Regions from separate parts of the Microbacterium sp. NPDC058342 genome, predicted to be linked through region 2. Evidence: predicted binding sites of a transcription regulator. Region 2 holds the regulator's gene; the other holds the start of a gene.
What was found. Region 2 encodes HspR, which represses chaperone genes until heat shock. Its sites were predicted from a motif close to AAGTTGAGTCNNNNNGACTCAACTT; they were not measured.
Positions count from the first base shown of each region.

Region 1 (3,407 bases), 400 kb from region 2:
TGGCCGAAGCATCCCGAGAGGCCACGAAGCCGAGCGCGCCCGACCGCGACGCGAGGAACTCCGAGCCGATGTTCGAGGTCATCACGATGACCGTGTTGCGGAAGTCGACCGTGCGGCCCTGACCATCGGTCAGTCGCCCGTCGTCGAGCACCTGCAGCAGCAGATTGAACACGTCGGGGTGTGCCTTCTCGATCTCGTCGAACAGCACGATCGAGTACGGGTTGCGTCGCACGCGCTCGGTGAGCTGGCCGGCCTCGTCGTATCCGACGTATCCGGGAGGGGCGCCGACCAGGCGTGAGACGGTGTGCCGCTCGCCGAACTCACTCATGTCGAAGCGGATCACGGCGGTCTCGTCGTCGAACAGGCGGTCGGCGAGGGCCTTGGCCAGTTCGGTCTTGCCGACACCGGTGGGACCCAGGAACAGGAACGATCCCACCGGGCGGCGGGAGTCGCCCATGCCGGTGCGGCTGCGCCGGACCGCGCGCGCCACGGCGGCGACCGCGTCGTCCTGCCCGATCACCCGGGCGTGCAGGTCGGCTTCGAGGTCGCTCAGTCGCTCGCGCTCGGTCTCGGTGAGGCGGCTCGCCGGGATGCCCGTGGCCCGCGAGATCACCGCGGCGATCTGCGCCTCATCCACGACCGCCTCGGTCGAGGCCGTCGCGGACGCGGACGTGCCGGTTCCGTCGATGCGGCGCTGCACCTCGGCGATCTCGTCGCGGATGCGCGACGCCTCCTCATAGTGCTCGGCCGAGACCGCCGCGTTCTTGCGTGATTCCAGTTCGGCGAGCTCGGCGAAGAGCTTGTCGATGTCGGGGGCGACGCCCAGCTGAAGCCGCAGCCGCGCACCGGCCTGGTCGATCAGATCGATCGCCTTGTCCGGCAGCACGCGATCGGGCAGATAGCGCGCGCTCAGTTCGACAGCGGCGCGGATCGCCTCATCCGTGTAGGTGACGGCGTGGTGCTCCTGGTAGGCGGGCTTCAGGCCGTCGAGGATGCGCACGGCGTCCTCGATGGAGGGCTCGGCGACCTTCACGGGCTGGAAGCGGCGCTCCAGCGCCGGGTCCTTCTCGATACGGCGATACTCACTGAGGGTCGTCGCACCGACCAGGTGCAGATCACCGCGTGCCAGACGGGGCTTGAGGATGTTGCCCGCGTCCATTCCGCCGCCGTCGCCCGCGCCGCCCGCACCGACGACGGTGTGAACCTCGTCGATGAAGACGATGATCTCGCCCCGGTTCGCAGCGATCTCTTCCATCGTCTTGGTGAGGCGCTCCTCGAAGTCGCCGCGGTAGCGGGTGCCGGAGAGCATCGCCGGCAGATCGAGGGCGATCACGCGGCGGTCCTTCAGCTGGGCGGGCACGGCGCCTTCGACGATCGCGCGGGCGAGGCCCTCGACGATCGCGGTCTTGCCGACGCCGGCCTCGCCGATGAGCACCGGGTTGTTCTTGGTGCGCCGGCTGAGGATCTCGATGGTCTGGTCGATCTCGGATGCCCGGCCGATCACAGGGTCGAGCTCGCCCGCGCGCGCACGGGCGGTCAGGTCGAGCCCGAACTGGTCGAGCATCGGGGTGCCGGATGCCGCATCCGCGACGGGGGCGTCCGTGGAGGCACCGGCCGACACGGGCTCGCGCAGGCTCTGTGTGAGCGCCTCGGCGGTCACGCCGGCGCGCGCCAGGATCTGCCCGGCCGGCACGTCCTGGCCGAGCACGAGTGCGAAGAACAGATGCTCCGGCTCGATGTACGTCCCGCCCGACGAGCGGGCGACCTGATACGAGTGGAACAGCGCGCGACTGGCGCTGGGCGTGATCGTGGCGGCGTCGTGATCCGACGCTCCGCCCGGGACGGGCAACCGTGCCTCGACGGCCTTGACGATGGTCCGCGGGTCGACGCCGATCTGCCGGATCGCCTGAGACACGGCCTCGTCCTCCACGATCATGCGCAGCACGTGCAGGGCATCGAGGTCGGTCTGGCCGCGTTCGAGCGCGAATCGTCCGGCGCGCTGCAGGATCTGCTGCGTGCGCGCGGTGAGGAACCGGCTGAGGTCGATCGAGCGGGCCTGCCGGGCCTGCTCACCGGCGAGATACCGGGCCAGGAACTCGTCGAACGAACCCGGGCCCGCGTCGTTGAAGTCGTTGGGCATGTCGCTTCCTCTCAAACTTGAGCGTCCTTCTATCAAGTTCAACGTCACATGATGACCCGTATTCCCGTCGTCCGTCAAACCCCGCGAATAGAATCACTGCATGTCCTCGGTGCTCTACGTGTGCGCTCGCCCCGAGCGGAGCGCGGCGGACGCCGAGCACCGCTCCTTCGCCCGCGATCTCGGCATCCGCGACCTCGACAGGATCGATCTGCTGCATGCCTCGCTGGAGACGGTGGAGTGGGAGCAGTACGACGGATTCGTCATCGGCGGCTCGCCGTTCAACGTCACGGATGCCGACAAGAGCGAGACCCAGCAGGCCGTGGAACACGACCTCGAGCGGATCGCCGCTCGCGCGCTCGACGACCACGCGACCGCACTGTTCACCTGCTACGGCATCGGCGTGGTCACCCGGATGCTCGGCGGCACGGTCACGATGCGGCATCCCGAGCGGGTGCAGGCGGCTCGCATCCGCATCACCGACGAGGGAGCCGACGACCCGCTGTTCGGACCGGGCGCCCCGGAGATGTCGGTGTTCACGGCCCACAAGGAATCCGCCGCCTCGACACCGCCCGGGGCGGTGCTGCTCGCGACCAACGACGCCTGCCCCGTGCAGGCATACCGGGTCGGCAGCCGCCTCTATGCGACGCAGTTCCACCCCGAGGCCTCACCGCAGGACTTCGCCGATCGGATGGCGGTGTACCGGGCATCCGGCTATTTCGACCCCCGCGAGTACGCCGTCACCGAGCGGATGGTGCTCTCGGCCGCCGTCGACGGCGCCGATCTGCTGAGCCGCTTCCCCGGCCTGCTCGCCGACTGAGGGCGCCCGCTTCAGCCGCGCAGCAGCGCGATCTTCTCGTCGAGGTATCCGGCCAGCGGCACGAGCGCGCCGCCGGGCGACCAGCGCACGCCCGGTTCACCGTCGAGCAGCGCAAGAGGGCCGGATGCTCCGCCCGCGTCGATCGCGGTCACATCCAGCGTCCGCCAGCCGAGGTGCACCACCTCGCCCTCCGCGAAGCCGCCGCGCCGCGCCTGCGCGCGCCGTTCGGCCCGCGCCCGCGCCGACTCCGCAGCGAACCCCCGGCGCACCTCCGCCGCGGCGCGCAGGATCTCACCGGTGGCGAGCACCGCGTCGTCGGTCAGCAGCAGCACGCCCAGATGCCACGCGGTTCCGGCCCGCACGATGCGGTCGGCGCGCCACCGGGACGTGCGCAGCAACCCCAGCCCTTCGCGCCGCGCGCCGGCGAGGCGCTCGCGGGCGGCGTCGAAG
Region 1 covers NZ_JBHXID010000002.1:532,314-535,720, reverse strand. The annotation lists gene ACFWHT_RS12425 (ATP-dependent Clp protease ATP-binding subunit) at 1-2,140, opposite strand, end outside; gene ACFWHT_RS12420 (GMP synthase) at 2,241-2,957, shown strand; gene ACFWHT_RS12415 (glutaminase) at 2,969-3,407, opposite strand, start outside.
Region 1: a site for HspR is predicted at 2,155-2,179, ahead of ACFWHT_RS12425 (ATP-dependent Clp protease ATP-binding subunit). Genes of this name have one in related genera too.

Region 2 (3,407 bases):
AGTCGCAGAACCAGAGCGTTCCGCAGGACTCCACCGGGGCCGCGGCGGCCGAGGGATCCGACGACGACTTCACGGTCGACGACATCCTCAACGCCACCCAGATCGACGACGCCGCCTCCGAGGACGGTTCCGACTCCGGCATCGCGGATGCCGAGCACGCGCTGCTGACCGACCTCAAGCGCCTCACGGCCGAGTACGCCAACTACCGGCGTCGCACCGAGGAGCAGCGCCACATCGAGATCGCCCGCGCCAAGGGCGAGGCCGCGAAGGGTCTGCTCCCCGTGCTCGACGACCTCGACCGCGCGCAGCAGCACGGCGACCTCGCAGAGGGCTCGCCCTTCGCCGTGATCGCCGAGAAGGTGCGTGGCGTCGTCGAACGCCTCGGCGTGACCGCGTACGGCGAGAAGGGCGAGGAGTTCGACCCGCAGCGCCACGAGGCGATCTTCCAGCAGCCCACCCCCGGCGCCACCTCCTCGACCGTCCTCGACGTCGTCGAGGTCGGCTACCGCCTGGGCGACGTCGAGCTGCGACCGGCGAAGGTCGTCGTCGCCGTCCCCGCGGAGTAGGTGATCGATGGCTAGCCAGGACTGGTTCGACAAGGACTTCTACAAGACGCTCGGCGTCTCGAAGGACATCTCCGACGCGGATCTGAAGAAGACCTACCGCAAGCTTGCCCGCAAGTACCACCCGGACTCCAACGCCGGGGATGCCGCTGCCGAGGCGAAGTTCAAGGAGATCAGCGAGGCGTACAGCGTGCTCAGCGACGCCGAGCAGCGTCGCGAGTACGACGAGATCCGTGCGATGGGATCGGGCGCGCGCTTCACCGCGCCCGGCGGCGGCGGGGCGGGCGGTTTCGACGACGTCTTCAGCCGGTTCGGGCAGGGCGGCCGGCAGGCCGACTTCGACGACATCTTCTCGATGTTCAGCCAGGGCGGCGGCGCCGGGGGAGGCTCCTTCGGCTCCGGTCGCTTCGGGCAGCCGACGGGCGGGTTCCGCGGCTTCGGCGGCCCGCAGAAGGGCGCCGACGTCACGGCCCGCACCACGATCGACTTCGCCACCGCGGCGCAGGGGGAGACCATCACCCTGCAGGCCGAGGACGGCAAGCCGTTCAAGATCAAGGTGCCCGCCGGCGTCGCCGATGGACAGAAGATCCGGCTGCGCGGCCGCGGCCGGCCTTCGCCCGACGGCGGGGAGCCCGGTGACATCGTCGTGCTGGTGACCGTGCGTCCGCATCCGGTGTTCACCCGTGACGGGCTCAACCTGCGGGTGACCGTGCCCGTCACGTTCACCGAGGCCACGCTCGGCGCCACCATCGAGGTCCCGACGCTCGGCGGCGACCCCGTCAAGCTGCGGGTGGCACCCGGCACCCCCTCGGGCCGCGTGCTGCGGGTGAAGGGCCGGGGCATCGCCTCGACCAAGAAGGGCACCGGCGATCTGCTCGCCGAGCTGCAGGTGGCCGTGCCCGCGCATCTCGACGATGCGGCCCGCGAGGCACTGGAGCGCTTCCACGAGCTCGAGCCCAAGGAGAACCCCCGGGCCGAGATGATGTCCAAGGCTCGCGGGTGACGAGGAATCAGGCCTGACATGGACGCCGAATCCCCCGTCTTCGCGATCGCGGTCGCGGCCGAGCTGGCCGGGATGCACCCCCAGACGCTGCGGCAGTACGACCGCATCGGCCTGGTGGTCCCCGGCCGCACGCGCGGCGGCTCGCGGCGCTACTCGATGCGCGACATCGAGCAGCTCCGCGAGGTCGCGCAGCTCTCGAGCGAGGGGATGAGCCTGCCGGCGATCGCGCGCCTGCTGGATCTGGAGGACGAGGTGCGGATGCTGCGCCGCCGCGTCTCCGACTTGGAGGGGGCGCTGCGCAGCGAGCGGGAGAGCCGACCTGGCGTGCGGGTCTTCGCCGCCGGCGCGACGGGATCGATCGTCACGCTCGCCTCGGGCCGCCGCATCCGTCGCTCCACCGAGGTCGTGCTGTGGCGCCCGCGGGCGGCATCCGTCTCAGACGACGCCGCCCCCGACGGTTCCGCGCCCGACGACTCCGCCCCTGCCTCCGAGGGCGGCTGAGCCGACTGCGACGCTGATCCGTCGTCCTCCTCAGATGCCCAGCACGGCCTTCGCGATGAGGAAGTAGATGATCAGGCCCGTCGCGTCGACGAAGGTCGTGATGAACGGGTTGGAGAACACCGCCGGGTCGACCCGGATGGCTCGCGCCGCGAGCGGCATGACGCCGCCGATCGAGGCGGCCACGGTGCACACCGCGACGAGTGTCAGCCCGATCACCGTTCCGATGTGCCAGTCGTAGATCAGCCCCGCCAGGGCGAAGCCGAGCATCCCGAGCAGCAGTCCCAGGCTGAACCCGACCCGGATCTCGCGGGAGAGCACGCGACGCAGATCGCGCGGCGTCACCTCGCCGAGGGCGAGGGAGCGCGTCACCGTCGTGGCCGCCTGATTGCCGGTGTTGCCGCCCGTGCCGATCAGCAGCGGCACGAACAGAGCCAGTACGGTCATCTGCGCGAGCGTCGCCTCGAAGGAGTCGAGCACCTGCACGGTCAGCGTCGCGCCGACGGCCAGCACGAGCAGCCACACCACCCGCGAACGCACCAGGTGACGGATCGGGGTGGACAGGTACGAGCGGCGCAGCGGCTCGACGCCGCCCTGGCGCGCGGCATCCTCGCTCTCCTCCTGCTTCAGGATGCGCGCCGCGTCGTCGATCGTGAGGATGCCGACCAGCCGCTGCTCGCGGTCGACCACCGGGAGGGCGAGCAGCCCGTAGTCGGTGGTGCGGCGGGCGGCGGCCTCGGCATCCTCCGTGACCTCGGCGAGGTGCGCGTCGCTCATCAGGTCCGCGATGACGGTGTCCTCCTCGGCCGACAGCAGGTCGCGCAGGCTCACCACGCCGACGACCCGCCGGCCGCCGTCGGTCACCGGCAACGTGTAGACGGTCTCGGCGCTGCCGAGCGCGGCGCGCACCCGCACCAGGGTCTCGGCGACCGTGAGGTGCGGATGCGTGGTGACGAACTCCGGGCTCATCCGCCTTCCGATCGAGGCGTGCGGGTACCCGAGCATGCCGGAGGTGAGGTCGCGCTCCTGGCGTGTCAGTCCGCGCAGCAGCTGCGGGGCGACGGTCGCCGGCAGCTCGTCGAGCAGCCAGACCCGATCGTCCGGGTCCATCTCGGCGAACAGGGCGGTGACCTCGACATTGCGCAGAGCGCCGACGAGGTCGCCGCGCGCGCCGGGAGAGAGCGCCTCGAAGACCTCGAGCGCGCGGGCTTTGGCCAGCAGGCGGTAGACGATCGCCGCGTCCTCGATGCCGAGTCTGTCGACCAGCTCGACGACCTCGGGCACCGACAGCGGTGTGAGGACCGCCGATGCGCCGGCCAGGTCGCCCTGGGAGATGAGACGGC
Region 2 covers NZ_JBHXID010000002.1:129,101-132,507, forward strand. The annotation lists gene ACFWHT_RS10625 (nucleotide exchange factor GrpE) at 1-566, shown strand, start outside; gene ACFWHT_RS10630 (DnaJ C-terminal domain-containing protein) at 574-1,566, shown strand; gene ACFWHT_RS10635 (heat shock protein transcriptional repressor HspR) at 1,585-2,067, shown strand; gene mgtE (magnesium transporter) at 2,098-3,407, opposite strand, start outside.